2 regions of the Cellulosimicrobium sp. AB352 genome follow, and region 2 is predicted to be linked to the other one. Evidence: predicted binding sites of a transcription regulator. Region 2 holds the regulator's gene; the other holds the start of a gene.

What was found. The regulator HrcA, encoded in region 2, represses chaperone genes, less so after heat shock. The targets are predictions, from matches to a motif close to TTNGCACTCGNNNNNNNCGAGTGCNAA.
Positions count from the first base shown of each region.
Region 1: a site for HrcA is predicted at 4,149-4,175, ahead of ACPCUX_RS13165 (Hsp20/alpha crystallin family protein). Genes of this name have one in related genera too.

Region 1 is NZ_JBMVFX010000017.1:43,302-60,531, reverse strand. Features, by position in the region: gene ACPCUX_RS13185 (energy-coupling factor ABC transporter ATP-binding protein) at 1-487, opposite strand, end outside; gene ACPCUX_RS13180 (thiolase family protein) at 592-1,803, opposite strand; gene ACPCUX_RS13175 (class I adenylate-forming enzyme family protein) at 1,800-3,197, opposite strand; gene ACPCUX_RS13170 (biotin transporter BioY) at 3,218-3,931, opposite strand; gene ACPCUX_RS13165 (Hsp20/alpha crystallin family protein) at 4,270-4,755, shown strand; gene ACPCUX_RS13160 (FHA domain-containing protein) at 4,763-5,731, opposite strand; gene ACPCUX_RS13155 (VWA domain-containing protein) at 5,728-7,011, opposite strand; gene ACPCUX_RS13150 (PP2C family serine/threonine-protein phosphatase) at 7,082-8,380, opposite strand; gene ACPCUX_RS13145 (serine/threonine-protein kinase) at 8,377-10,728, opposite strand; gene ACPCUX_RS13140 (hypothetical protein) at 10,725-11,831, opposite strand; gene ACPCUX_RS13135 (glutamate ABC transporter substrate-binding protein) at 11,828-12,868, opposite strand; gene ACPCUX_RS13130 (hypothetical protein) at 12,865-14,223, opposite strand; gene ACPCUX_RS13125 (AAA family ATPase) at 14,220-15,917, opposite strand; gene ACPCUX_RS13120 (hypothetical protein) at 15,914-16,480, opposite strand; gene ACPCUX_RS13115 (toxic anion resistance protein) at 16,534-17,230, opposite strand, start outside.
Region 2 is NZ_JBMVFX010000003.1:69,613-80,979, forward strand. Features, by position in the region: gene lepA (translation elongation factor 4) at 1-1,292, shown strand, start outside; gene hemW (radical SAM family heme chaperone HemW) at 1,289-2,581, shown strand; gene ACPCUX_RS03290 (hypothetical protein) at 2,773-3,879, shown strand; gene ACPCUX_RS03295 (DUF3097 domain-containing protein) at 3,992-4,855, opposite strand; gene ACPCUX_RS03300 (MFS transporter) at 5,011-6,474, shown strand; gene hrcA (heat-inducible transcriptional repressor HrcA) at 6,554-7,570, shown strand; gene dnaJ (molecular chaperone DnaJ) at 7,677-8,801, shown strand; gene ACPCUX_RS03315 (16S rRNA (uracil(1498)-N(3))-methyltransferase) at 8,815-9,627, shown strand; gene ACPCUX_RS03320 (HIT domain-containing protein) at 9,624-9,986, shown strand; gene ACPCUX_RS03325 (PhoH family protein) at 10,108-11,196, shown strand; gene ybeY (rRNA maturation RNase YbeY) at 11,193-11,367, shown strand, end outside.

The DNA.
Region 1 (17,230 bases), on a different contig from region 2:
GGTCGAGGAGCGTGGTCGGCTCGTCGGCCACGACGAGGCGCGGACCCGCCGCGAGCACGGAGGTGAGCGCGAGGAGCTGTTTCTGGCCGCCCGAGAGCAGGTGCGCGGGATGGTCCGCGTGCTCGGCGAGGCCGCGCGCGGCGAGGGCGCGCCGCACGACCGCGGCGCGCTCGTCCGCGGGGACGCCGCGGAGCGAGTACGCGACGTCCTCCGCCACGGTCGGCATGACGATCTGCGCGTCCGGGTCGGTGAAGACGAAGCCCACGCGCCGCCGCACCGCCGCGCCCTGGCGCCGCGTGTCCAGACCGTCGACGAGCACCCGGCCCGCGGTGGGCACGACGAGCCCGTTGAGCAGGCGGGCCAGGGTGCTCTTGCCCGAGCCGTTCGCCCCGACCACGCCGACCCGGCGCTCGCGCAGCTCGAGGCTCACGCCGCGCAGGACGTCGCGCTCCCCGAGCCGCACGTGCACGTCCTCGAGCCGCACCACGCAGCCCGCCGCGCCGTCCTGCGGCGGGAGATCCGGCACGGGTGCCGCGACCTCGGCCGGGCGGTCCCGACGTCGCCCCCGCACGGCGCGCGCCGCCCGCGCGATCACCGCGCCACCTCCACGAGCACCGCGACGCCCTGGCCGCCGCCGACGGCCGCCGTCGCGAGCCCGAGCGTCCCGGCCCGCGCGCCCCCGCGCACGAGCCGGGAGAACAGCCGGACCACGGACACCGCGCCGCTCGCGCCCCAGGGGTGGCCCAGCGCGAGCGCGCCGCCGTCGGCGCACACGCGCGCGTCGTCCGCCGGGTCGCCCAGCGGGTCGAGGCCGAGCGCGTCGGTGACCGCGAGCACCTGGGCCGCGAACGCCTCGACGACCTCGACCGCCGCGACGTCGTCGAGCCGCGCGCCGGCGCGGTCGAGCACCGTGCGCACCGCGGGCACCGGGCCCCACCCGGGCAGCGCCGGGTCGCAGCCCACGGTGGCCGACGCGACGACCCGCAGCCCCGCGAGCCCCCGGTCGCGGCGCACCGCCTCGGGGACGACCGCCACGACGGCGGCGCCGTCGCTCACCGGGCTCGACGTCGCCACCGTGACCGTCCCGCCGGGGGTGAACGCGGGGGAGAGGCGCGCGACGACGGCCGGGTCGAGGCGGCGCGCGCGCTCGTCGCGCTCCAGGCCACGGCCCGGCCGGCCGACGCGCACGGTCTCCGCGGCGAACCGCCCGGCGTCGTGCGCCGCGAGGGCGCGCGCGTGGCTGCGCACCGCGTACGCCTCCTGGCGCTCGCGGGTCACGCCGCGGCGCCGCGCGAGCTCGTCGGCGGCGGCGCCCATCCCCGGGTCCGCCCACGGCACGGGCGCGAACGCCGCGCGCGCGTACGGGACGTCGCCCCAGGGCGTGCGGTGGGCCCGCGCGGGCGAGCGCGTCGCGCTCTCGGTGCCGCCCGCGAGGACGAGCGCCGCCTCGCCCGCGCGGACCTGTTGCGCCGCGACGAGCACGGCCGCGAGGCCCGACGCGCACTGCCGGTCGACGGTGAGCCCCGGCACGCCGACGCCCGCTCCGGCGGCGAGCGCCGCGACGCGCGCGACGTCCCCGCCGGGGCCCGTGCAGCACCCGAGCACGACGTCCGCGACGTCGGCAGCGACGCCGTGCGCCCGTGCGTCGTCGAGGGTCGCGCGCAGCACAGCGGCCGCGAGGTCCACCTCGGTGAGCGCCCGGTGCCCGTGGCCCGCGGTGCCGATCCACGTGCGGCGCGCGGCGACCACCACGGGCGTCGCGTCCGTCGTGCCGCGCGTCGACGTGCTCGGGTGCCGGGTCACCGCAGCGGCTCCAGGCCCGACCGCGCGAGGTCCGTCCCGCCGAGGGCCTCGCTCACCGCGCCGCGCGCGGGCTTGCCCGACGGCGTCCGCGGCAGCGCGCGCGTGCCGTACCAGCGCCGCGGTCGCTGGGCCGGCGCGAGCGCCGCACGGGCGACCCGCTCGAGGTGCGCACGCAGCCCCGACCGGTCGTCGCACTCCACGACGGCGGTCACGACCGCCCCGAGGCGCCGGTGCGCCGTGCCGAGCACGACGACGTCGCGCACCCCGGGCACGGCCCGCAGCACGACCTCGACGTCCTCGGGCACGACCGTCGAGCCGCCCGAGAGGATCGCGCCGTCGCCCCGGCCGCGCAGCACGAGCGGCTCCGGCCCCGGGTCGGCGAGGTCCCCGACGGTGTGCCACGCGCCGTCGCGCCGCAGCGGCCCCGTGGCGCGCGCGAGGTAGCCGCGCGACACCCACGGCGAGCGCACCCACACCTCGCCGACGCTCGCCGACGGCAGCGGACGGACCGCCAGGTCCACGCCGGGGAACGCGCGCAGCCCCGACCCGTCGGGGTCGTAGGCGACGAACGACAGCTCGACGGCGCCGTAGTACGCGAGCAGGTCGACGCCGAGGCCCCGCGCCCGCTCCCGCGCCCCGGGCGCGAGCGACGCCCCGCCGACGACCGCGTGCCGCAGCCGCGAGGGCGCGCCCGCGGCGACGGCGTCGAGCACGTCGTCGAGGACCTGCGGCACGAGGTGCACGACGTCGCTCGTCGCGAGCGCCGCCGTCGTCGCGGCCGGCGTGCGGGTGAGGACGGCGCACGCCCCGACGGCGAGCGTGTGCACGGCGGCGAAGCAGTACAGCGACGACGCGAGCGGGCCGGGGACGAGGACCGCGTCGGTGGGTCGCAGCCCGAGGAGACGGGTGACCGCGTCGAACGACCCCGCCCACGACGCGCGCGTGCGCACGACTGCGCGCGGGCGGCCGGTGCTCCCCGACGAGAACCCGGCCCACGCGAGGTCTTCGGGGCCGGGGACGTGCGGCGGCGCGGGCTCTGCGCCGTCGGCGGTGCCGGTCCCGCGCGGCAGCGGCACCTCGACGAACGTGCGCGGTGCGAGCGTGCGCAGCACCTCGGCACGGTGGGCGCGCGGCCAGGCGGCGTCGCACACGAGCGGCGTCGCGCCCAGGTGGTCGACGGCCAGCATCGCCGTGAGCAGGTCGAGCGGCTCCGGCAGCGACACGGCGACGAGGTCACCCGGTCGCGTGCCCGACGCGCGCAGGTGCGTCGCGCCCGCGCGCACGTCCGCGGCGAGCGCGGCGTAGGTGCGCGACCGCTCGGGCGTGCGCAGGGCGGGACGGTCGCGCACCGCCGGGTCGGCGGCGTGCGTCAGGACCTGGTGGGCGACGGGCACGCGGACACTCTCGCAGGTGTTCAGGAGGCGGGGCGGCGGTCGGCCGCGGCACGGTCGACGCGGCCGGTGCGCCCGATCGGACGGGCCGCGGGGTAGGCCCGCACGACGCCCACCGTGATCGCGGCGGCAGCGAGCGCCTTGAGCAGGTCGCCGGGAAGGAACGCGAGCGAGAGCTGCGCGGTCGTGGGCAGCGGCACGCCCGTGACGAGCGCCTGCACGGGGATGCCGACGGCGTAGACGACCGCGATCCCGCCGACGAGGCACGCGACGAGCACGGGCGCGAACGTGACGCGCCGGAGCCGGTCGACGAGCAGGCCGACGACGGCCGCGCCGGCGAGGAACCCGACGAGGTAGCCCGCGGACGGCCCGACGAACGCCCCGAGCCCGCCGCGCCCGCCCGCGAGGACGGGGAGCCCGGCCGCGGCGAGCGCGAGGAACGTCGCGACGGCGAGCGAGCCGCGCCACGCGCCGAGGATCGCCCCCGCGAGCATGACGCCGAGCGTCTGGAGCGTCACGGGCACCGCGTTGCCGAACAGCGCGATCGATCCGGGCAGGCCGAGCGCGGCCAGGAGCGCGGCGAACGTCGCGACCCGCGCGGCGTCGCCGGCGTCGAGCGCGAACCGGCCGCGGCGACGGTCGGGCACGTCCCGCGGTGCGCCGCGCGGCGCGTCCGGGGCGGTGGGCGCCGTGGCGGACGGGGTGGCGGCGGGCGTCTCCGTGCGGGCGTCGGTCATCGCGGGCTCCCTGGTGTCGGTGGTCGGGCGTGTCCACTCTGGCCGGGACGGCGGCCCTCGGGCGACGGCGCTCGCGACCACCTCCGCGGCCCGCCGTGCACGGATCGCACAAGGCGTTGGAGGGATCCTCCAACCGCGCCGGGGCGCGGGTGCGGGGTCGGTGTGGGAGCCGCACAACGCGGCCCGCCCGGCCGGTCGACACGGCTCGTCGCACCTCTTGGCACTCTCGGGGGGAGAGTGCTAAAACAGGAGCTGTAGCCGCCCGCGGGGTGCCTGCCTCGCGGGAGCACCGACCGGTCCCGGACCGTCCGGGACCGTGCGACGAGGAGGTGAGAGGTGTGGCTGCGATGACCGACCCCTTCACGAGCACCTTCGACGCGATGGACCGTCTCGTCGGCCAGCTCGCGTCCGGCGCCCGCGCGACCGCTGCCTCGGCGGCCTCGGGCGGCATGCCGCTCGACCTGTTCCGCGCCGGGGACCACTACGTGCTGACGATGGACCTCCCGGGCGTCGACCCGGGCACGATCGACGTGTCCGTCGAGGACCGCACGCTGACCATCCGCGCCGAGCGCAGCCCCCGGACCGACCCGGACGTCCAGTGGCTCGCCCGCGAGCGGCCGTCCGGCACGTACGCGCGCCAGCTCACGGTGGGGCGCGGCCTGGCGCTCGACAAGATCACGGCGTCGTACGAGGACGGCGTGCTGACGCTGACGATCCCGGTGGCCGAGGAGGCCCGGCCCCGCCGGATCGAGGTCGCGCACCGCGCGGGCGGCGCGGCGACCCAGATCACGGCCGAGGCCGAGCCTCAGACGTCCGAGGGCTGAGCCGGGCTCACGCCTCGCCCGGGAGCGCCTTGCGGACGACGAGGCGCGTCCACGCCCCGAGGTACACGCGGTCCCCGTCGGCCAGCTCGCGTCGCTGGCCGGCGGGGATCGGGTCCGTCGGGAGCGGTTCGCCCGCGGGGCTCACGTAGGTGCCGTTCGAGGACTGCAGGTCCTCGACCCACCAGCGCTGCCCGTCCGTGCTGAGCTGGCAGTGCCGTCGCGAGACGCCGGTGTCCGCGCCGCAGTCGACCTGCGGGTGGATGCCGCGCGAGACCGACGGGCGCCCCACGAGCACGCTGCGCTCGCGCAGCACGACGAGCCCCGGCAGGCCCGCCGACGGCATGGGGTCCTCGGGCTGCTGGGCCGCGTACCAGTCCGGGTCGATCCAGATCTCGACGACCCACTGGTCCGGCCCGGGCACGGGCGGCGTCGGCAGGTGCGCGCCCGACGGCGCGGCCGGGTCCGCGGGCGCACCGGTGGGCTGCTCGACCGCGCCCGTCCCGGTGGCCGGCGTCGACGCCGGAGCCTCGAGCGGTGCGGAGGCGCCCGGCGGCGGGGACGCCGCGGACGCGGGGGACGCGGCCGGGAGCGGCGGCGGCGTCGCGCCCGACGCGACGCCTGCCTCCGGTGCGACGGGTGCGGCCGGGGAAGCCGCGGGTGCGGCCGGGGTGGCCGGCGTGGGACGCGACGGCGGGTCGAGCGAGAGCGCCGACGCAGGCTCCACCGGGTCGGGCAGGGCGCCGGTGGTGAAGTCGTAGCCGCAGTTCTCGCAGAACAGCGCGCCGGCAGGAGCGGGCGAGCCGCAGTTCGGGCACTCGAGGGCCTGCGCCGGTGCGGAGGCCCCGCCCGGAGCAGGAGACGCCGCGCCCGCCGCGGGCGCCGCGGGTGCCGACGCCGCGGCGATGGGCTCGCCGCACACGTCGCAGTAGTCGGTCGACTCCGAGGGGTGCCCGTTGGGGCAGACGACGGCGCTCACCGACGCACCCGCGTCGTCTTCGTCGAGGCGGTGTCGAGCGCCATCTCGTCGAGCGTCGAGGTGTTGCGCTTGAGCCGCACGGTGCCGTGCTCCTCGTCGTCGATCTCGACGACCTTGCGCAGGCGCGACGTCGCCTCCTCGTTCCCCGTCTGCTGCGCGAGCTGGACGGCGCGGCCGAGCTTGACGGTCGCCGTCGCCTCGTCGCCCGACGCCTTGGCCGCGAGGCCCTCCTGGATCGCCGCGGCGAGCTCGGTCTGGCCGGTGTAGTGCGCGACCTCGGGGTTGATGCGCGTGGTGAGCGACTCGTCGTCGGACCACTTCGCCTTGACCAGGCCCGAGGACACGACCTCGCCGTTCACGGCGAGCTGGACGCGCGCCGCGAGCTGCTCGGAGCCGACGGGCTTCGAGGCCACGCGCACCGCGACGTGGTAGTCGCGCGACTCGTCGCCCCACGACCCGGTCGGGTATGCGCCCGTGAGCGGGTTGACCTCGGCCCGGCGGTGCGTGAGGTCCTCGACGGTCGGGGCGACCTGGCGCACGAACAGCACCTGCGAGCCCTGCGGGGCCCACACGCGCAGGTCGGCCGAGGCGACGCCGCGCGCCATGGACGCCTGCATGAGCTTCTCGAAGTCTGCGGCGATCTCGTTCGGGTCCGCGATGAGGTCCACCGTGCCGAGCAGCGCGGTGGAGATCTCGCGCAGCTCGTCGACCTGCCAGCGCGAGCCGACGCCGCGCGCGTCGCACTGGAAGTGGCCCGTGACGTCCCGCACCGCGGCCGAGAGGTTGGCGCGGGGCTCGGACTCGTTCTTGCCGTCGGTGAGCAGGATCGCGTGCCGCTGCGTCGCCTGCGGCACCGTCGCGAAGAGCTGGTCCGCGAGGCGCAGCCACGTGCTCATCGCCGTGCCGCCGCCGGGCGTGAGCATCGAGATCGCGCGCTTCGCCTCGGCGCGCGCGCCCGGCTCCATCTGCACCATGGCCATGCGGGCGTTCGGGTAGGGGAACGCACGGTTCGCGACGTGGCTGCCGCCGACGATCGCGAACCACGTGCCGTCGAGGATCTGGTCGACCGCGACCTGGGCGGCGTGCTTCGCGGCCTCGATGTTGCGCCCCGACATCGACCCCGACGTGTCGACCATGATGATCTCGGCCACCCCGCCCGCGCCGCCGGCGCTCCCCGCGCTCCCGGCGCCGCGGCACGTCACGGTGACGATCGCGTGGACGTCCGTCGCGCCCTCGGACAGGAACTCGTTCTGGTAGACCTCGGCGGCGAACTCGGCCATGGGGGCTCCTTCGGTGGTGCGGGTGTTCGTGCAGGCTATCGGGTCGTCGGGGCCCGACGCGCGGTGCGCGTCAGGCGGTGGCGGGGTCCGCCGGGGGCGGCGGCGGGGTCGCGGACGACGCCCGGGAGAGCCGGGCGAGCGTCGCCGTGATGTTGTCGCGGCCGCCCTGGGCGTTCGCCCAGTCGACGAGCGCGCCCGCGAGCACCTGCGGGTCGTCGCCGACGCGGTCCTGCGTGCTGCGCACGAGGGCCGCCAGGTCGGCCGCGGGGGAGCAGTAGTTCCACAGGCCGTCCGAGCACACGAGCAGCCAGCCGTCGCGGTCGGGCAGGGTCGCGGCCGTGCGGGCCACCGGGTCGGGGGCGTCGGGGCCGAGCCAGCGCGTGATGGCGTGCGCCTGCGGCGACGTCTCCGCCTGGGCGCGCGGCACGCCCTGCGCGATCATCTCCTGCGCCCACGAGTCGTCCACGCTGAGCTGGTGCGCGTCGCCCTCGTCCGGGATCCAGTAGGCGCGCGAGTCGCCCACCCAGCCCGCCACGACGAGCGGCCCGTCGACGACGGCCGCGACGAACGTGCACGACGGCGGGTTCTCGCGGTCGGCCATCGTGCCGACGGTCGCGAGGATCGCGTCCTGCGCGGCGCGCGACGCGTCGCCGAGGAGCGCGGACCACGCGCCCATGCGCGCCGAAGCCTCGCCGGTCACGGGGTCGGGACCGTCGGGGCCGCGCGCCGCGAGCACGTCGCGCGCGGCGCGCGCCGCGGCGAGGCTCGCGACGTCGGAGTCGGGCGCGGAGGACACGCCGTCGCACACGACGAGCGCCGCGAACGCCCGCTCGGCGGTCGCGGACGGGCTCGCCGCCAGGGCCATCGCGTCCTCGTTGCGCGAGTGCCGCACGCCCCGGTCGCACACGCCGGCGACCCAGCTCGCGGGCCGCTCGGCCCAGTGGTCGCGCTCCGACGCCGCGGGTTCGCCGCACTCGGTGCAGTACCCGTCCTCGGCGACCAGGCCGCCGCAGCGCACGCACGGGCGCACGCCGCCCTCGGCCGCGTCGCCGCCGGTCTCGGTGGAGGCCTCGCCCGACGGCGCGGCGATCCTGTCGTCGGTCGCGCTGTCGGACCCGGGCCCGCCGTCACCGGTCCCGGCTGCTGCGGGGTCCGTCGCGGCGTCGGTCGTGAGGTCCGCGGCAGCTCCGGTCCCGGCGTCCGAGCCCGTCGCGGTCGGGAGCGGGGCGAGCGGGGTGCCGCACGCCTCGCAGAACCGGGCGCCCTCGGGCGACGGTTCCCCGCACGCCGGGCAGGCGAGCACGCCGCTCGGCTCCGCGACCGTGCCGCCGGGCACCGGTGCGGGCGCGGGCGCGGGAGAGTCGCTCATCGGATCGTCCACCGGCGCACCTCGTTCGCGCGGTCCACGAGCGTGATGCGCTCGTCCCGCGAGTCGGTGAGCGACGCGAGCTCGCGGTACGCGCCCTCGAGCGCGTCGCGCAGCGCGGGCTCGTCGGCGGGCACGCCCGCGATGCGTGTGGTCGGCTCCGGGCCGGAGGTCGTCACGGTGTCGAGCGCGGAGCGCAGGACGCCCACCGCGAGCTCGGCCCGCTCGCGCGGTGCGATCGCGACGGTCGAGACGCTCGCCATGGCGTCGGCGAGCGCGGGCAGCCCACGGCCCGACGCCGCGAGCAGGTGCGCGCGGAGCGTGCGGGACTCGACGTACGACCCGCGCGTCGGGCCGACGAGGTCGAGCGCGTGCAGCGCGCCGTCGAGGTCGCCGCGCGCCTCGCGCACGCGCATGAGCCCGAACGCGGCCGGCGCGGTGTAGTTCGCGTCGGTGCGCGCGCAGATCACGTAGAGCGACTCGGCGATGTCGGGCTCGCCGCTCAGCTCGCAGGCCGCGGCGAGCGCGAGCTTGGGCGCGAGCTCGCCCGGCACCTGCCCGTACACGGCGTTGAACGACGCGCGCGCCGCGACCGGGTCGCCCTGCGCGAGCTCGCCGAGGCCCCCGATCCACGCGGCGCGCCACTCCCACGGGTCGTCCGCGAGGATGGTCGCGATCGTGTCGCGCAGCACGTCGAACCGCTCCGCCTCGATCGCGGCGCGCGCCCGGGCGAGGCGCACCTCGACCGTGTCCTCGGGCGCGTCGGCGAGCGCGGCGAGGCGCGCGTCCGGGTCCACGACGTTGACCCCGGCGAGCCAGCTCGCCATGGGGTCGTGGTCGTCGCGCCGCAACGTCGGCAGCTCGTCCCAGGCGAGCGGGCGGGACGCGACGTCCGCGACCGGCGCCTCGAACAGGACCGAGGCCGCGGAGTGCAGCGCCGGGTTGCCCGGGCCGGCGTCCGCCGCCACGACCTCGCGCAGGACGCCGAGGAGCTGGGTGCGCATCTCGTCCGCGGTCGCGAACCGGTCGGCCGGGTCGAGCGCGCACGCCTTGGCGAGCAGGCGGTAGAACGAGTCGTACTGCTGGAACACCGGGGTGTCCGCGACGGGCGGGAGCGACGCGACGTACGTCGTCGTGTTCCCGCGGAAGTCGAGGACGAGCGTCGCGAGGGTGCGGCCGATCGTGTAGATGTCGGACGCGACCGACGGCCCGACCTCCGCGACCTCGGGCGCCTGGTAGCCGACGGTGCCGAAGATCGCGGACGTGAGGTCGTCGGTGCGGCGCACGCCGCCGAGGTCGATGAGCTTGACGCCGTCGCCCTGCTGGATGACGTTCTCCGGCTTGAAGTCGCAGAACAGCAGGTTGTGGTCGTGCAGGTACGCGAACGCGGGCAGGATCGCGAGCACGTAGGCGAGGGCCTGGTCCACGGGCATCGGGTCGATGACCCCGTTGTTGTCCTCCCGGCGCTGCTGGAGGATCTCCTTGAGCGACTCGCCGCCGACGTACTCCATGACGGTGTAGCCGGCGCCGTCGTGCATCGCGAAGTTGTAGATCTCGACGATGAGCGGGTGCTCGACCTCCGCGAGGAACTGGCGCTCCGAGATCGCCGCCGCGTACGCGTCGGGGTCGCCGGAGTTGAGCAGGCCCTTGAGCACGACCCACCGGCCGGACACGTTCTGGTCGCGCGCGAGGTAGATCCAGCCGAGGCCGCCGTGCGCGAGGCAGCCCACGACCTCGTACTGCCCGCCGACGAGGTCGCCCGGCTTGAGCTGCGGCGTGAAGTCGAACCGGTTGCCGCAGTGGGGGCAGAACCCGGAGGTGCGGCCGGGCTGGCCGTCGCGCCCGCGGCCGACCTTCTCGCCGCACGCGGGGCAGAAGCGCTTGCGCTCGGCGACCTCGGGCACGGCCATGACGGACTGCAGCGGGTCCCGGACGGGCACCGACGGGACCGTCGTGAGGCCCGCGCCGAGGCCACGCCCGCGCAGGCGCGTCGAGGACGTTCCGACGCGGCGGGTCGCCTTGGAGCCGGTCGCGGCGGTGCGCGCGGAGCCGAGGGCGGTCGACGCGAGGCGGCTCGAGCTCGTGCGGCCGGTGCGCGTGGAGCGCTCGGCGTCGGGGTCGCCCGCCCCGGCGGTGCCCGGGCGGCCCTGCACGAACCCGGTGCCGAGCATGGCGGACGGCGAGGCGGCGGCCGCGCTCCCGGGCGCGGGCACGCCGGTGGTGCCGCTCGCGGCGGGCGTCGGCGTGGTGCCGGAGCCGCCCGCGGGCGCGCCGCAGACGTTGCAGTAGCCGTCCTCGATGGTGCCCGGGCAGCCGGGCTCCGAGCACGGGACGGTCGCGGTGGTCGTCACGACGACGCTCCTTCCGGGGTGGGCAGGTCGCGGGTGAGGAACTGGTACTGCTCGACGAGGAACCGCGCGAGCGTCACGTCGCACGGCGTCGTCTCGACGGCCTCGCGCGCCTCAGCGAGGCCCGAGCGCACCGTGGGGGACGCCGAGCGGCCGTTGGCGTCGGCCCGCGCGGCGAGCCGCTCCAGGCTGTACCGCAGCTCGGCGCGGGCGCGCAGGGGACGGGTGTAGGCGTCCTCGACGGTCTCGACGGCGCGGGCCACGGTCGCGAGCCGGGCCGCGTAGGCGTCGAGCTCGAACCGCGAGTCGGGCACGGGGCCGAGGCGCGAGACGTCGGGGACGGCGAGCCGCGGCGGGTGCGCGATCTCGCGGCGGCAGCGCGCGACGAGCTCGCGCAGGGCGGGCTCGCGCGCCTCGAGCGCGGCGCGCTGCTCCTCGGTGCGGGAGCGGTCCCGGCGCAGCTCACGACGCTGCGCGGACGCGACGATGAGGTCGCGCTCGGCGCGCGCGACCTCCGTCTCGAGCTCCGCGAGCGGGCCCGACACGTCGGCGCCGCGCGCAGCCTGCGCGACGAGGTGGTCGAGGCGCCCGCGGAGGGTCTCGACGCGCCCGCGCGCATCGGCGTCCGAGCCCGCGAGGTCCTCGCAGCGCACGAGCTCGGCGCGCACGCCGCGCAGCCGCGCCACCTGGTCGGCCGTGTGCGGGTCGAAGGACAGGCGCGTGCGCAGCTGCACGACGAGCGCGTCGCACAGCTTGACCGCCTCGACGAGCGAGACGAGCGCGGCCCCCGAGCCCGAGTCGAGCCGGCCCCACAGGAGCTGGGAGATCTTCTCGCGCGCGACGGCGTCGGCCCGGCCCGAGTCCCACACGGGCCGGATCTCGTCGGCGCGCGAGCGGATCGCCTGCCACAGCGACAGCGCGAGCACGAGGTCGGCGGTGTAGGCGTCGGGCGTCGCGGCGGCCTGCGCGGCGGCGTCGAGCCGGTCGAGCTCGGTGCGGCGCTCGTCGAGCCAGGTCTCGAGCGCGCCGAGGTACGCCAGGAGGTCGGCGGCGGGGATCGCCTCGCCGAGCCGTCCCGGCGCCTCGGGTGCGGGGGAGCGCGTCACGGCGTGCGGCCGTACACCGCGGCCGGCGGGGTCGGGGCCGGGCCGAGGCCGCCGAGCCACTCGCCGTAGATCGCGGCCCAGCGCCCGTCGGCCTTCATCTGCTCCAGGACGCCGTTGACGAACCGCACCATGTCGACGTTCTGCGCCGGGACGCCGATGCCGTAGGGCTCGTCGCTGATCGCCTCGCCGACGACCTTCGCGTACGGGTCCTGGGCCGCGAAGCCCGCGAGGATCGTGTCGTCGCCGGTGATCGCGTCGACCTTGCCCTGCTGGAACAGCACGAGGCACTGCGTGTGCGTGGTCGCCGGGACGGGCTCGATGCCGGAGAACTGCTCGAGGCGCGTGAGCGTCGTCGTGCCCTCGGGCGCGCACACGCGCTGGCCCTCGAGGTCCGCGATCCCGTTCGCGGTCGAGTCGCGCGTGACGAGCACCTTCTGCCCCGCGTGGTAGTACTCCGCGGAGAACGCGATGGACTCCCAGCGCTCGCAGTTGATGGTGAACGCGCGCGCGACGAGGTCGACCTCGCCGTTCTCGAGCACCTCGAGCCGCTGCCCCGACGTGATGACGCGGAACTGCAGCCGGTCGGGGTCGCCGAAGATCGCGCGCGAGACCTCGTGCAGCACGTCGATGTCGAAGCCCTCGATCTGGCCGGACAGCGGGTTCCGCGCGCCCATGAGCAGCGTGTCCGCCGAGACGCCGACGACGAGCGCGCCGCGGTCGCGGATCGCGGCCATGGTGCTGCCGCCGGGCAGGGCGTCCGGGCCGGGCAGCGCGCCCTCGGGCGCGTACGAGGCGAGCGGGTCGGCACACTCGGCGGGTGCGGCGGGTGCCGCGGGGGACTCCGTGGCCGACTCGTCCTGCGGGGTGGTCGTCAGGCGCAGGTCCTCCGCGCCGGACGGCCCGGAGCAGGCGCCGAGCGTCAGCAGCGCGACGAGCGCCGAGGCCAGCCCGGTCGTGACGACGCCGGCGCGGCGCGCGCGCGTGCCGGTGCGGCGGGTCCCGGCGGGCCGGGCGTGGGGGGCGGGCGTCGTGGTCACCGGTACTCCTCCAGTCGTGCCGTCACGCCGCGCCACGCGAGCAGCGCCGCGACGAGCCCTGCCGCGAGCAGCAGCCAGCCCGCGACGGTGGCCGTCGTCGCCGCGCCGTCGAGGCGGTCGCTCGTCGCGGCGGCGTGGGTCTCGATGTCGTCGCGCGCCGCGGCCGAGAACGCGTCGAACGCGGCGTTGGGGCTCTCGGGGTCGGTCGCGGTCGCGAGGGCGACCGCGTCGTCCCACTGGCCGGCGTCGTCGAGCGCGCGGATCTCGGCGTGCCGCGCGACCCAGGCGTCGAGCGCCTGCGCCGTCGTCCCGTCGAGGTTGCCCTCGGCCGCCGCGGTGTCGAGGCGTGCCGCCGCGTCGTCCGTCGCGGCGACGAACGACTCCTCGTACGTCTGCCCCGAGCCGCGCTTGATGAGCGTGAACGCCTCCATGGACTTCGCGTCGTTCGCGAGCGAGTACGCCTGCGACGCGGCGAGCGTCGCGGCGTACGGGCCGGTCCGCACGTCGTGCGCGCGGGCGCTCGCCTGGGAGAGCAGGACCGTCGAGACGACGCCCACGACGAGCAGCACGGCCGTGGCGACGGTGAGCCCCACGTTGAGCACGCGGTGCGTGCGCCGCGCGAGCCAGACCTGGCTCGCGAGGAGCACGGCGAGGGCCAGCAGGCCGGCCGCGAGCACCCACAGCGCGTTGCGCACGCCCGAGAAGTCCGCGGCGACGCGGTCGGCGTCGTCGAGCACGACCTCGTCGAGCGCGGGGAGCATCTGCTCGCGCAGGATCGTCGAGGCCTGGTCGAGGTACGCGGACCCGACGGGGAAGCCCTGCCGGTTGGTGGCGCGCGCCTGCTCGACGAGGCCCGTGTAGACCGTGAGGTCGGCGGCCACCTGGCCCAGCAGCGCGGCGTCCGCCTCGTTGCTGCCCGAGAGCGTGGCGAGGCGGTTCGCGGCCTGGTCGACGAGCTCGTCGTACCGCGCGCGCTGGTCGGCGGGCTCGAGGCCCCCGACGAGGAACGCCCCGGTCGCGGTCGCGTCCGCGGCGACGAGCGCGTTGCGGACCTCCTGGACCCCGACGAGCTGGGCCGCGTCCTCGCTCGCCGCGGCGAGGGCGCGCGACTGGAGGCTGCCGGCCTGGAACCCGAGGACGCCGAGCGCGAGCGCGGCGAGCACGCACAGCGCCATGACGAGGCGCAGCTTGCCGGGCGTCCGTCGCAGCGCGCCGCGCGCGCGGGACACGGCGGCGCCCTGCGACCCCTGCGGGACGACGGCGCCCCCGCCCGGGGCGGTCAGGGCACCGCCCGGCGCGGGTCCGCCGGCCGGGACGATCTGCTGGCCCGCCGGGCGGACCGGGGTGGTCGTCATGCGTTCTCCTCGGCGCTGGAGGGTGCGGTGTCTGGTGCGTCGTCGGTGCCGTCGGTGCCGTCGGTGCCGTCGGTGGTCTTGGTGGCAGAGGGCTCGGCCGGCGCGTCCTCGGGTGCGGGCGGCTCGAGCGTCGCGAGGAGCGCGGGAGCGCCCTCGCCGTCCACGAGGTCGACGGGCAGGAGCAGGCGCAGCTCGTCGATCGTCGGGGCGTCGACGTCCTTGAGCCGCCACGCGTGGCGCGCGATCGCGGCGTCGAGCACGTTGCGGGCCCAGCGCGCGTTGCCGAACCCCTCGGTGCGCGGCTGCGCCGCGGCGAGCCGGGCGAAGACGTCGAGCGCCTCGGGGGTCGGCTCGAAGTCCGCCCGGGAGGCCATGCTCGCGAAGATGTCGCGCAGCTCGGCGTCGGCGTAGTCCTCGAACGTGATGGTCGTGGAGAACCGCGACTCGAGGCCGGGGTTCGTCGCGAGGAAGTCGGCCATCGGGCCGGGGTAGCCCGCGACGATGACCACGAGCTCGTCGCGGTGGTCCTCCATGTCCTTGACGAGGGTGTTGATCGCCTCGGCGCCGTACTGGTCCTCCGCGAGCCCGTACGCCTCGTCGACGAACAGGACGCCGCCGAGCGCGGTCGCGACGACCTCCGACGTCTTCACGGCCGTCTGCCCGAGATAGCCCGCGACGAGCTCCGAGCGGTCGACCTCGACGAGGTGGCCCTTCTCGAGCAGCCCGAGCGCGCGGTAGATGCCCGCGACGAGCCGCGCGACCGTCGTCTTGCCCGTGCCCGGGTTGCCGAGGAACACGAGATGGCGCGTGAGCGTCGGGCGGGTCAGGCCCGCCTCGGTGCGCAGCTTCTCGACGCGCAGCAGCTCGGTCTGGCGGTGGATCTCGTCCTTGACGCGCGTGAGACCCGTGAGCGCGTCGAGCTCGGCGAGCAGCTCCTCGATCGAGCGCGCGGGCTCCTCCGCGACCGCCGCCTCGCCGGCGGTCTCGGTGGCCGTCTCCGCGCTCCCGGCGGTCGCGTCCGCCGTCGTGCCCGACGCCGGGGCGTGCGTCGTGCCGGACGGCGCGCTCCCGGGCCCGCTCCCGCGCGCCCCGAGCGCGTCGAGGATCGACGCGACGGACGGCACTTCGGGGGCCGGGCGGCGCAGCGCGTCGAGCGAGCCCTGCGCGGCGAGCAGGTCGCCGAGGTCGAACGGGTCTGCACCGCCCGTCGTGCGGGGCGCGGCGAGCGGGCCGCCCGCGGCGGGCGTCGGGCCTGATGGCGCGTGGGTCGCAGCGGGGGCGGCCACCGGGCCGGCTCCGGCCTGTTGGACGGCGGCCGTCGCGGCGGCGGCCCCGGCGACGTGCGGGCCGGGGGAGCCGAGGCGCGCGGCCGCGCGGGCGACGTCGGCGAGCGCCTGCCCGTACGCGGTCGCGTGCTTCGAGCGCGCCGCCCCGAGGGCGGCGAGGACGTCGGTCGGGGACGTGCGCCAGCGCCGGGCGCTCGACGCCGCGGTGAAGAACGCGCCCGTGGCCGCCGGGTCGTGGCCCAGCGCGGCGAGCCACGCCGCCGGGGCGCCGGGGGAGGACTCGGCGACGGCCGCGGCGAGGCGCGCGCCCTCGTCGCGGGCGGCCTCCTCGTCGACGCCCGCGGCGCGCGCGGCGGCGTCCAGCGCGTCGAGCGCCGCCGCGAGGGTCGGGGTGTCCGGGGTGGTCACGGTGCCTCCAGTCGTCCGGGCTCCGACGGCGGACCAGGCTGCGGCGTGCCCCGGCCCGCGCCGGGGTCCAGCGCGATCGACGAGTCGCGGAACTTCTCCGCGAGGAACGCGCCGTGCGCGACGAGGGCCGCGGCGTCGGCCCGCGAGACGGCGTCGGAGATCTTGTCGAGCGTCACGCCGAGCAGGTCGAGCTGGTCGCACAGCAGCATGAGCGACGTCTTGCCCTGCGCGACGACCCGCCGGTCGGCGAAGTCGCGCGGCAGGCGCAGGTAGGCGCCGACGGCCTCGGGCAGGTAGCTCGTCGCCGTCGCGACGACCGTGTGCGCCTGCTGCGACCCGCCGCCGAGGCGGTCGAGGCGCGGGACCATCTCCTCGACCGTGCCGGTGATGCGGTGCACGCGCGCCGTCACGGCGGGCGGCACGCGCCCCTCGATCTGCTGCTCGACCCGCTCGACCGACGCGAGGATGTCGGTCGACGTCGGCGGGGCCGGGAGCTCGTGCTCGGGCTCGGGCGCGGAGGACCGGCCGCCGAGGCGGCCGATCACGTCGGAGAACCAGCCCATCTAGCTCGGGGTCCGATCTGTGGTGCGGGGAGGGGTGGTCGGGGGACGGCGCGTCACAGCCGACCGATGTCGAGCGAGCCGCTGCCCGCCTGCGACTGGTCGGAGCGGCGCGCGCGGTCCAGGTACTCGTTCGCCTTCGTCGTCTCGGTCTCCAGGACGCCGATCGTCTGCGCCATGGAGTCGAGGGCCTGCGTCTTGAACGTCGAGATCGAGTCGAGCGTCGCGTAGATGTTGGCGAACGCCTGCTGGAGCTGCGGGAGGCCGACGGTCGCGCTCGCGGCCTGCTGCTGGATGCTCGCCGACTGGTCCGCCAGCATCTTCGAGGTCGACGCGATCATGTTCGACGTCGTCGTGTTGAGCGCCGTGATCTGGTCGAGCACGAGCTTCTGGTTCGCGAGCGCCTGCGCCACGATGACGGCGGTGCGCAGCGCCGAGATCGTCGTGGTCGTCGCGCGGTCGACGCCCTTGATGAGCTCGAGGTTGTTCTTCATGATGATGTCCATCGCGAGGTAGCCCTGGATGGACACCGCGAGCTGCGTGAGCAGGTCCTGGTGCTTCTGGCGCACGTAGAACAGCACGTCCTCGCGCAGCGCCTGGGCCCGCTCCGGGTCGCTCGCCTCGATCTCCGCGATCTTCGTGGACAGCTCGGTGTCGAGGCGCTCGGCGATGAAGATGTACTGGTTGAGCCGCGCCATCGTGTCCCAGAGGTTCTGCTTCTCCAGGTTGAGCGCCGCGTTGTCCTTGCGGAGC
Region 2 (11,367 bases):
GCGTGCCCGCGCCGGTCGGCGACGCCGACGCCCCGGCGCGCGCCATGATCTTCGACTCGGTCTACGACACCTACCGCGGCGTCGTGACGTACGTGCGCGTCGTCGACGGCAACCTCAACCCGCGCGAGCGCATCGTCATGATGTCGACCCGAGCGACGCACGAGCTGCTCGAGATCGGCGTCATCTCGCCGGAGCCGATCGTCACGAAGGGCCTCGGCGTCGGGGAGGTCGGCTACCTCATCACGGGCGTCAAGGACGTGCGCCAGTCGAAGGTCGGCGACACCGTGACGAACGCGGCGAAGCCCGCCGCCGACGCGCTCGGCGGCTACTCCGACCCGAAGCCCATGGTCTTCTCGGGCCTGTACCCGATCGACGGGACCGACTACCCGGTCCTGCGCGACGCGCTCGACAAGCTCAAGCTCAACGACGCCGCGCTCAACTACGAGCCGGAGACGTCGGTCGCGCTCGGCTTCGGCTTCCGCGTCGGGTTCCTCGGCCTGCTGCACCTGGAGATCGTGCGCGAGCGCCTCGAGCGCGAGTTCGACCTCGACCTCATCTCGACCGCGCCGAACGTCGTCTACGACGTGACGCTCGAGGACGGGACGCTCGTCAACGTGACGAACCCGTCGGAGTTCCCCGGCGGCAAGATCAAGCAGGTCAGCGAGCCGGTCGTGCGCGCGACGATCCTCGCGCCGAGCGAGTTCGTGGGCACCGTGATGGGGCTGTGCAACGACCGTCGCGGCCAGATGCTCGGCATGGACTACCTGTCCGAGGACCGGGTCGAGCTGCGCTTCACGCTCCCGCTCGCCGAGATCGTGTTCGACTTCTTCGACCAGCTCAAGTCCCGCACGCGCGGCTACGCCTCGCTCGACTACGAGCCGTCGGGCGACCAGGTCGCCGACCTCGTCAAGGTCGACATCCTGCTCCAGGGCGAGCAGGTGGACGCGTTCAGCGCGATCGTGCACAAGGACAAGGCGTACGACTACGGCGTCATGATGACGGCGAAGCTCAAGGAGATCATCCCGCGCCAGCAGTTCGAGGTGCCGATCCAGGCGGCCGTCGGCGCGCGCGTCATCGCCCGCGAGACGGTGCGCGCCATGCGCAAGGACGTCCTCGCGAAGTGCTACGGCGGTGACATCAGCCGCAAGCGCAAGCTGCTCGAGAAGCAGAAGGAGGGCAAGAAGCGCATGAAGAACATCGGGTCCGTCGAGGTCCCGAAGGACGCCTTCATCGCCGCGCTCTCCTCCGACGCCGCGGGCGGCAAGGACGCCAAGGACAAGTCGAAGAAGTGAGCCCGGCGCTGCCCGAGGGCGAGCCGGTCCCGCCCGACGGCTCGCTGCCCTCCTGGGTCGCGGGAGGCGCGGGCGGCACCGTGCCCGCGACCCGCGGGTTCGGGGTCTACCTGCACGTCCCGTTCTGCTCGGTGCGGTGCGGGTACTGCGACTTCAACACCTACACGACGTCCGAGCTCGGCGGGGGTGCGAGCCAGGCGTCGTACGCGAGCACGGCGCTGCGCGAGATCGACCTCGCCGCGCGCGTGCTGCACGACGCCGGGCTGCCCGAGCGGCCCGTCTCGACCGTCTTCGTCGGCGGGGGCACGCCCACGCTCCTGCCGGCCGGGGATCTTGTCCGCCTGCTCGGCGGCGTGCGCGACGCGTGGGGGCTCGCCCCGGACGCCGAGGTGACGACGGAGGCGAACCCGGACTCGGTGACGCCCGAGTCGCTCGCCGAGCTCGCGGCCGCCGGGTTCACGCGCGTGTCGTTCGGCATGCAGTCCGCCGTGCCGCACGTGCTCGCGACGCTCGAGCGCACGCACGACCCGCGCCGCATCCCGGACGTCGTGCGCTGGGCGCGCGACGCCGGCCTCCAGGTCTCGCTCGACCTCATCTACGGCACGCCGGGGGAGAGCCTCGGCGACTGGCGGGCGAGCCTCGAGGCCGCGCTCGCGACCGGCGTCGACCACGTGTCCGCGTACGCGCTCGTCGTGGAGGCGGGGACGAAGATGGCCGCCCAGGTGCGGCGCGGGGAGGTCGCGCTCCCGAGCGAGGACGACCAGGCCACGAAGTACGAGCTCGCCGACGAGCTGCTCACGGCGGCCGGCCTCACCTGGTACGAGGTGAGCAACTGGGCCCGTACCGACGCCGACCGCTGCCGCCACAACCTCGCGTACTGGCGCGGCGACGACTGGTGGGGGATCGGGCCCGGTGCGCACTCCTACGTCGCGGCGACCGGCGCCGCGCCTGCAGGGGCGTCGCCCGAGGACGCCCGCGTCGGCGTGCGGTGGTGGAACGTCAAGCACCCGCGCCGGTACGCGGCGCTGCTCGAGGCGGGCACGAGCCCCGCGGCGGGGCGCGAGCTCCTCACGCGCACGGAGGGCCGGCTCGAGCAGGCGATGCTCGGCGTGCGGCTGCGCGAGGGTCTCGACCTCGCGGTCCTCTCCCCGGCGGGACGCCACGCCGTCGCCGGGCTCGTCGCGAACGGGCTGCTCGACGGCCGCGCAGCGGTCGCCGGTCGTGCCGTGCTCACCCTGCGGGGGCGGCTGCTCGCGGACACGGTGGTCCGGACGATCACGGACGAGTGACGTCGGCCCGGGTCCACCGCGACCCGGGCGCGCCCCGCGGGGACGAGGCCCTCGGCGGCACCACCCTGCCCGCCGCCGTGCGACGGCCCCGTGCTCGCCGCGCGGTCCGGGCCGAGAACCGCCAAGGTGGACCCAGCACGTCGACGGAGCGTGCAGCCCGCAGCACGTGACGACGAGGAACGAGGTGCACGATGACCGACCCCACGAACCCGGGCGGCGAGCCGCCCCGCGACGACGAGCGCACCCCCGCCGACGGCGCGGGCGGCCCGCGACCGGACGCCACGCCACCGTCCGGTCCCGGACCCGGCCGGCCCGACGCCGCCCCGTCCGGGGGCGACGTCCCGCCCGCCTCGCCGTACGGCCCGGGCGGGGGAGCGCCGCACGACCCGGCCGCACCGCCGTCGGGCCCGCCCGCGTACGGCGCACCGGGTGCCTACGGCGCGCCGACCGGTGCGCCGGACGGCGCGGCCGGGGGACCGGGTACGCCCCCGCCGGGCGCGTACCCGCCCCCGTCCGGTGCGTACCCGCCGCCCGCCGGCGGATACCCGCCCCCCGCCGGGGGGTACCCGCCGCCGCCCGGGTCGTACCCGGGTGCCGCCGGAGGGTACGGGGGCCAGCCCGGCTACGGGGGCCCGGCGTTCGGCGTCGGCGACGCGATCTCCTACGGGTGGCGTCGCGTCACGTCGAACCTGGGGCCGTGGATCCTCGTCGCGCTGATCTTCCTCGCCGTCAACATCGCGTGGAGCTGGATCACGGGCGGGTTCGACCAGTTCCAGGACCAGTTCGACTACTCCGACACGAACTTCGCGGCCCTCGGCGGCCTCACCTTCACGAGCGTGCTGCTCGGGATCGTCGGCACCGCCATCGGCTACCTCATCACCGCGTTCTTCACGCGCGGCGCGCTCGACGAGGTGGACGGGCGTCGACCCGACGTCGCCGCGTTCTTCCGCATCGGGAACGTGCTCAACGTGCTGCTCGCGGCGCTCATCGTCGGCGTCCTGTCCGGCATCGGGCTCGTCCTGTGCGTCCTGCCCGGGCTCGCGATGCTGCTGTTCTCGGCGTTCGTGTACTACGTCGCGCTCGACCAGGGCGTCGACGCGATCACGGCGATCCGCACGAGCTTCTCGCTCGTCGCGAAGAACTTCGGGCAGGTGTTCCTGCTCCTGCTCGCCCTCGTCGGGATCAACATCCTCGGCGCGATCCCGTGCGGTCTCGGGCTCTTCGTGACGATCCCGCTGAGCTACGTCGCCGTCGGCTACGCCTACCGCCGTCTCACGGGCGGGGTGCCGGCCGCCTGAGACCCGGCCGACGCTGTCGCCGTGCCCCGGTACCGTCCGTCGGTACCGGGGCGCGGTGCGTCTCGAGCGCGGTACCTCACGCGCGGGGTGCGTCCCGCGCGCCCGCGACCGGTCAGGGCGCGGTGACGAAGTCGATGAGCTCCTCGACCCGCCCGAGCAGCGACGGCTCCAGGTCGGCGTAGGTGCGCACCGTGCCGAGGATGCGCTGCCACGCGCGGCCGACGTCCTCCGCGGTCTGCGCCGGCCAGCCGAGCTCGCGCAGGATCCCGCGCTTCCACTCCGTGCCGCGCTCAATCACGGGCCACCGCTCGAGGCCGATCCGGGCCGGCTTCACCGCCTGCCAGACGTCGACGTACGGGTGCCCGAGCACGAGCACCGTGCCCGCGGGCGACCGCCGCAGCGCCTCGTCGGCGATCCGCCGCTCCTTGCTGCCGGGCACGAGGTGGTCCACGAGCACGCCCACGCGACGCTGCGGCGTCGGGCCGAAGTCCGCGAGCGCCGCCGCGAGGTCGTCGACGCCGTGCAGCGGCTCGACGACGACCCCCTCCACGCGCAGGTCGTCGCCCCACACCTTCTCGACGAGCTCGGCGTCGTGCTTGCCCTCGACCCAGATGCGGCTCCCGCGCGCGACGTGCGCCCGCTGCCCGACGACGGCCCGCGAGCCCGAGGCCGTGCGCGTCGGCGCGGCGGGGGCGCGGGAGGTGACGGGCGGGGTGAGCTCGACGGGCGCGCCGTCGACCCAGAAGCCCGGCCCGAGCGGGAACGTGCGGGTCCGGCCCGCGCGGTCCTCGAGCACGACGACGTGCATCCCGCCCGACTTCTCGACCCGGACCACGGCCCCGACCCACCCGGTCTGCACCTCCTCGACGACGAGGCCGCGCTCCGCGGGCTGCGGGCGCGACACGGGCCGCGCGCGGTGGTGGGTGGGGGCGGGCGTGCCGCCGAGGACGTCGGAGCCGTAGCGGTCGAAGGACACGGCGTCACCCTAGGCCAGCGTCTGCCGCTCACCACCGAGATCGCCCCGTGCGTCGCGGGATCGGCCTCCCGCGGGGAGGTCCCGGGCGCCCGGCCCGGCCGCGCACGGCGGCTCCCGGCGCGCGCGCCCCCGGCGCGGGGTGGTACCACGGACCGATGAGCCAGCAGCGCGCGGAGCCGGACCCGAACCGCTGGCGCGTGCTGCCGGTCTGCCTCGCGGTGGGCTTCATCACGACGCTCGACGTGTCGATCGTCAACGTGGCCCTGCCGTCGATCGAGTCGTCGCTCGACGCGGGCCCGACCCAGCTCCAGCTCGTCGTCGCCGGCTACACGCTCGCGTTCGGGCTCGCGCTGGTGCCCGCCGGGCGCCTGGGCGACGCGGGCGCACGACGACCGCTCTTCATCGCGGGCCTCCTGGGCTTCGCGCTCATGAGCCTCGCGTCCGGGCTCGCGCCGACCGACACGTGGCTCGGCGTCGCGCGCCTGCTCCAGGGCGTGAGCGCGGGCGTCCTCAACCCGCAGGTCGTCGGTCTCATCCAGCAGCAGTTCCGCGGGTACGAGCGCGGGCGCGCGTTCGGCATGTTCGGCGCGACCATCGGCGTCTCGACGGCGCTCGGGCCCCTGCTGGGCGGGCTCATCATCGCCGCGGCGGGCCCGGAGACGGGGTGGCGGTGGGTGTTCCTCGTGAACATCCCCGTCGTCGCCGTGCTCCTGCCCTTCGCGTGGCGCCTCGTGCCCGGGCCGCCGCGCACCGGGTCGGGCGCGGCGCGCGGGCCGCGCCGGCTGGACCTCGTCGGGCTGGGCCTGCTCGGCGCCGCGACCCTCGGCGTGATGATGCCGTTCGTCACGACGACGGGCCGCGGCGACGACGCGTCGCGCTGGTGGTGGCTCGTGCCGGCCGCGGCCGCCGTGGTGGCCGCCGTCGGGTGGGAGCGGCGCTACCAGCGGCGCACGGGCGAGGCCGTGCTCGACCCGCAGGTCGTGGGGCTCGGGTCCTTCCGCAACGGCGCGCTGCTCGGCCTCGCGTACTTCGCCGGGTTCACGGGCATCTTCCTCGTCGTCACGCTCTACCTCCAGGACGAGCTGGGGTACACGCCGCTCCAGGCGGGGCTCGTCGGCACGCCGTTCGCGGTCGCGTCGGGCGTGTCGGCGTGGTTCTCGGGCCGCTGGGTCGCGCGCTGGGGCCGCGAGCTCGTCGTCGGCGGCGTCGTGCTCGTGCTCGTGGGGGTGGTCGCGGCGGAGGTCGTCGTGCGCACGCTCGGGGACGACCCGGGCGCCGTCGGCCCGGCGCTCGCGGTCGCGCTGCTCGTCGCGGGCGCGGGCAGCGGGACGGTCATCGCGCCGAACCAGACGCTCACGCTGTCCGAGGTGCCGGTGAGCCGGGCCGGGGTGGCGGGCAGCATGCTGCAGCTCGGCCAGCGCATCGGGTCGGCCGTCGGGATCTCCGTGGTCCTGTCCGTCTACTACGGCGGGCTCGCGAGCGGCGACTCGGCGGCGGACGCGACCGGGCGCGCGCTCCTGGTGACGATCGGCCTCGTCGCGGTCGCGCTCGTCGTCGGCCTCCTCGACCTGCGTTCGCGACGAGCGGAGGACCGCCGGACGGGCCGCGCGGACGCGTAGGATTGGCACTCGGAGGTCGAGAGTGCCGACTCCCGCACGCCCGCCCGGGCGGCGACGGTGCGGCACGCGGGAGGTGGACGTGAGCGAGGAGCGCCGGCTCGAGGTGCTGCGGGCCATCGTCGAGGACTACGTCCTCACGCGCGAGCCCGTGGGTTCGCGCGTGCTCACCGAGCGCCACAGCCTCGGCGTCTCGCCCGCCACGATCCGCAACGACATGGCGGCTCTCGAGGACGCGGGGTACATCGCCCAGCCGCACACGTCCGCGGGCCGGATCCCGACGGACAAGGGATACCGGCTCTTCGTGGACCGCCTCTCGGGCGTCAAGCCGCTGTCCGCGCCGGAGAAGCGCGCCATCGAGACCTTCCTGTCCGAGGGCGTGGACCTCGACGACGTCATCGCGCGCGCCGGGCGCCTGCTCGCCCAGCTCACCGGCCAGGTCGCCGTCGTGCAGTACCCGTCGCTGAGCCGGTCGGGCCTGCGCCACCTCGAGCTCGTGCCCGTCGGCGAGTCGCGGCTCCTCGTCGTCATCATCACGGACACGGGTCGCGTCGAGCAGCGCACGCTCGAGGTCGCGAGCCTGCCGGACGAGGGCACGCTCGTCGAGGTGCGCGCGCGGCTCAACGCCGCGGCCGCGGGCAAGCGCCTCACGGACCTCGCGCCCGGCCTCGCCGCCGTGACCGAGAGCTTCCACCCCGACGACGCCCCGCTCGTCCGCGCGGTGGGCGACCTCGTCGCCCAGACGCTCGCGGAGGAGAGCGAGGAGCGCCTCGTCCTCGCGGGCACGGCGAACCTCGCGCGCGCGGGCATGCGGTTCGAGCACGCGCTGCGCCCCGTCCTCGAGGCGCTCGAGGAGCAGGTCGTCCTGCTCGGGCTGCTCACCGAGATGGCCGCCGAGTCGGGCGTGAGCGTCCGGATCGGTCGCGAGACCCAGCTCGAGGGCCTCGCGGAGACCTCCGTCGTGACGACCGGTTACGGTAACGACGGTGACACGGTCGCGCTCGTCGGCTCGATCGGGCCGACCCGCATGGACTACCCCGGCACCATCGCGGCGGTGCGCGCGGTCGCGCGCTACCTGTCACGGGTGCTCGGCACGTGAGCCCCGCGGTCTCCCCGCCCGCGGCGGGCCCGCTCGACGACCACCCCCGACCCCTCCCGACCGGCCCCGCGCCGGCCTCACGACCCGCACCAGCAGAGAGTGACGTGTGAGCGACTACTACGAGATCCTCGGCGTGGCCCGTGACGCCAGCCAGGACCAGATCAAGAAGGCGTACCGCAAGCTCGCGCGCGAGCTGCACCCGGACGTCGCGGGCGAGGAGGCGGGCGACCGCTTCAAGGACGTCGCGCGCGCCTACGAGGTGCTGTCCAACCCGGAGAAGCGCCAGCAGTACGACCTCGGCGTCGACCCCAGCGCCCCCGGCGGCGGGGGCGGCGGCCCCATGGGCGGCGGCTTCGGCTTCCAGGACATCTTCGAGACGTTCTTCGGCGGCGCCCAGGCGCAGCAGGGCCCGATCCCGCGCGCCCGCCGCGGCCAGGACGCGCTCGTGCGGCTCGACATCGACCTCTCCGAGGCGACGTTCGGCGCGCAGCGCGAGCTCCAGGTCGACACGGCGGTCGTGTGCGGCACGTGCGGCGGCACCTGCTGCCGTCCGGGCACCTCGCCCCGCACGTGCGAGGTGTGCCACGGCCGCGGCACGGTCCAGCGCGTCGCGCGCTCGTTCCTCGGCCAGGTCATGACGAGCGCGCCGTGCGCCGCGTGCCAGGGCTTCGGCACGGTCATCCCCGAGCCGTGCGCGGAGTGCTCGGGCGAGGGCCGCGTGCGCAGCCGCCGCAGCATCACGGTCAACGTCCCGGCGGGCGTCGACACGGGCACGCGCATCAAGCTCACCGCGCAGGGCGAGGTCGGCCCGGCCGGCGGCCCCGCGGGCGACCTGTACGTCGAGATCCGCGAGCGCAACCACGACACGTTCGTGCGCCGCGGCGACGACCTGCACTGCACCCTCCAGGTGCCCATGACGGCGGCCGCCCTCGGCACCGTGCTCGAGCTGGAGACGCTCGACGGGCTCCAGGAGATCGACCTGCGCCCCGGCACGCAGCCGAACCAGATCGTCACGCTGAAGAACCTCGGTGTCGGGCACCTGCACGGCAGCGGGCGCGGCGACCTCAACGTGCACATCGAGGTCCAGGTGCCGACGGCCCTCGACCCCGAGCAGGAGCAGCTCCTGCGCTCGCTCGCCGCGCTGCGCGGCGAGGAGCGGCCCGAGCCCCGGCTCGCCGCCGCGCACCCGGGCGTGTTCTCGCGCCTGCGCGACAAGCTCTCCGGCCGCTGAGCGGGGCGCGGGCATGAGTGCTCCGGTGTTCCTCGCCGAGACGGGGACCGACGGCGTCGCGCCCGGCGACCGGTACGTGCTCGACGGCGCGGAGGGCCGGCACGCGGGCGTCGTGCAGCGGCGCGGCGCGGGCGAGCGCGTCGACGTCGTCGACGGTGACGGGCTCCGGCTGCGGTGCGTCGTCGAGCACGCCGAGTCGGGCCGCGTGACGCTCCTCGTGCAGGAGGTGGACCGCGAGCCGGCGCCGGACGTCGTCGTGACGCTCGTCCAGGCGCTCGCCAAGGGTGACCGCGACGAGATGGCGATCGAGGCGGCGACGGAGATCGGCGTCGACGTGGTCGTGCCGTGGCAGGCGGAGCGCTCCGTCGTCGTGTGGCGCGGCGAGCGCGCGGCGAAGTCCCGCGCGCGGTGGCTCGCGACCGTCCGCACGGCGACCAAGCAGGCCCGGCGCGCGCGCCTGCCCCGCGTCGAGGTCGCGCTCGACTCGCGCGGCCTCGCGGCGCGGGTCGTCGACGTCGTCGCGGCGGGCGGTCGGGCGATCGTCCTGCACGAGGAGGCGACGACGCCGCTCGCCGACGTCGGGCTGCCCGCCGGTCCGGCCACGGACGGCGCGCCCGCGCCCGAGGTGCTCGTCGTCGTCGGCCCGGAGGGCGGGATCTCCGACCGCGAGCTCGCCGACCTCACGGCGGCCGGCGCGGTCGCGGCGCGGCTCGGGCCCCACGTGCTGCGCACGTCGACCGCCGGACCGGTGGCCGTGGCGCTGCTCGCCGAGCGGCTCGGCCGCTGGGGCGTGGCCGGGACGCGTGGTCTAGCCTCGGGAGCATGACGAGCACCGACCTGCGCACCGACCCGGACTGCCTCTTCTGCCGCATCGTCGCGGGGGAGGTGCCGGCCGACGTCGTGGCGACCAGCGAGCGCTCGATCGCGTTCCGCGACATCGACCCGCAGGCGCCCGTGCACGTGCTCGTCGTGCCGCGCGACCACCACGGCGACATCGCCCAGCTCGCGGCGGCGGACCCGGAGCTGCTCGGCGACGTCGTCGCGCTGGCGGACGAGGTGGCGGGCGACCTGGCCGACGGCCAGTTCCGGCTCATCTTCAACTCGGGGCCGCGCGCCGGCCAGAGCGTGTTCCACGTGCACGGCCACGTCATCGCGGGCGCCGAGCTCGGCTGGTCGCCCGCCTGAGCCCTGCGCGAAAGCGCGTGTGACGCCCGGCCGCGCTCGGTACGATGGAAGCGATCTGCGGGGCGGTGGCCGTCCCGGACCCACTGCCCGACCGAAGGAGCGCAGCGGCGCAAGCCGGCTCATGACCTCTCTGTCCCGAGAACCCGACCCCTCGTCGCACCGGGTCGAGCACCGCATCGTCATCCCGAACCACGTGCCGATGGTGGCGCTCCTCGGTAGCCGCGACTCCGTGCTCCGGGCCGTCGAGGAGGGGTTCCCCGCCGTCGACGTGCACGTGCGGGGCAACGAGATCGCGGTCGCCGGCCTTCCGGGGGAGGTCGCGCTCGCCGCGCGCCTGCTCGACGAGCTCGTCGAGGTCGTCGAGGCCGGCACGCAGCTCACGGCCGACGTCGTCACGCGGTCCATCGCGATGCTCACCGCCGCGACGGCGTCGCGCCCGGCCGAGGTGCTGACGCTCAACATCCTGTCGAGCCGCGGCCGCACGATCCGACCCAAGACCGTGGGGCAGAAGCGCTACGTCGAGGCGATCGACGCGAACACCATCACGTTCGGGATCGGTCCCGCGGGCACCGGCAAGACGTACCTCGCGATGGCGAAGGCCGTGCAGGCGCTGCAGTCGAAGCAGGTCAACCGCATCATCCTCACGCGCCCGGCCGTCGAGGCGGGGGAGCGGCTCGGGTTCCTGCCCGGCTCGCTGACGGAGAAGATCGACCCGTACCTGCGCCCGCTGTACGACGCGCTGCACGACATGATCGACCCGGACTCGATCCCCAAGCTCATCGAGGCCGGGACGATCGAGGTCGCGCCGCTCGCGTTCATGCGCGGGCGCAGCCTCAACGACTCGTTCATCATCCTCGACGAGGCGCAGAACACGACCACCGAGCAGATGAAGATGTTCCTCACGCGCCTGGGCTTCGGGTCGCGCATGGTCATCACGGGCGACGCGACGCAGGTCGACCTGCCGGGCGGCACCCAGTCCGGCCTGCGCGTCATCGAGGACGTCCTCACCGGCGTGGACGACGTCGAGTTCTGCCGGCTCACGTCGTCCGACGTGGTGCGGCACCGGCTGGTGAGCGACATCATCGACGCGTACGCGCGGTGGGACCTGGCGAGCGGCGGGGGCCCGGGGAGCACCGGGTCGCGCCGCCGCGACGACGACCGCCGCGGACGCCCCGCGGCACGAGAACGACGGACGAGGGACGACGCGTGAGCATCGAGGTCAACAACGAGACCGAGGCCGAGGTCGACGAGGCCGAGTTCGCGGCGCTGGCACGGTACGTGCTCGACGCGATGCGCGTGCACCCGCAGAGCGAGCTGTCGATCCTCTTCGTCGACACGGACGTGATGAGCGAGCTGCACGTGCGCTGGATGGACGAGCCCG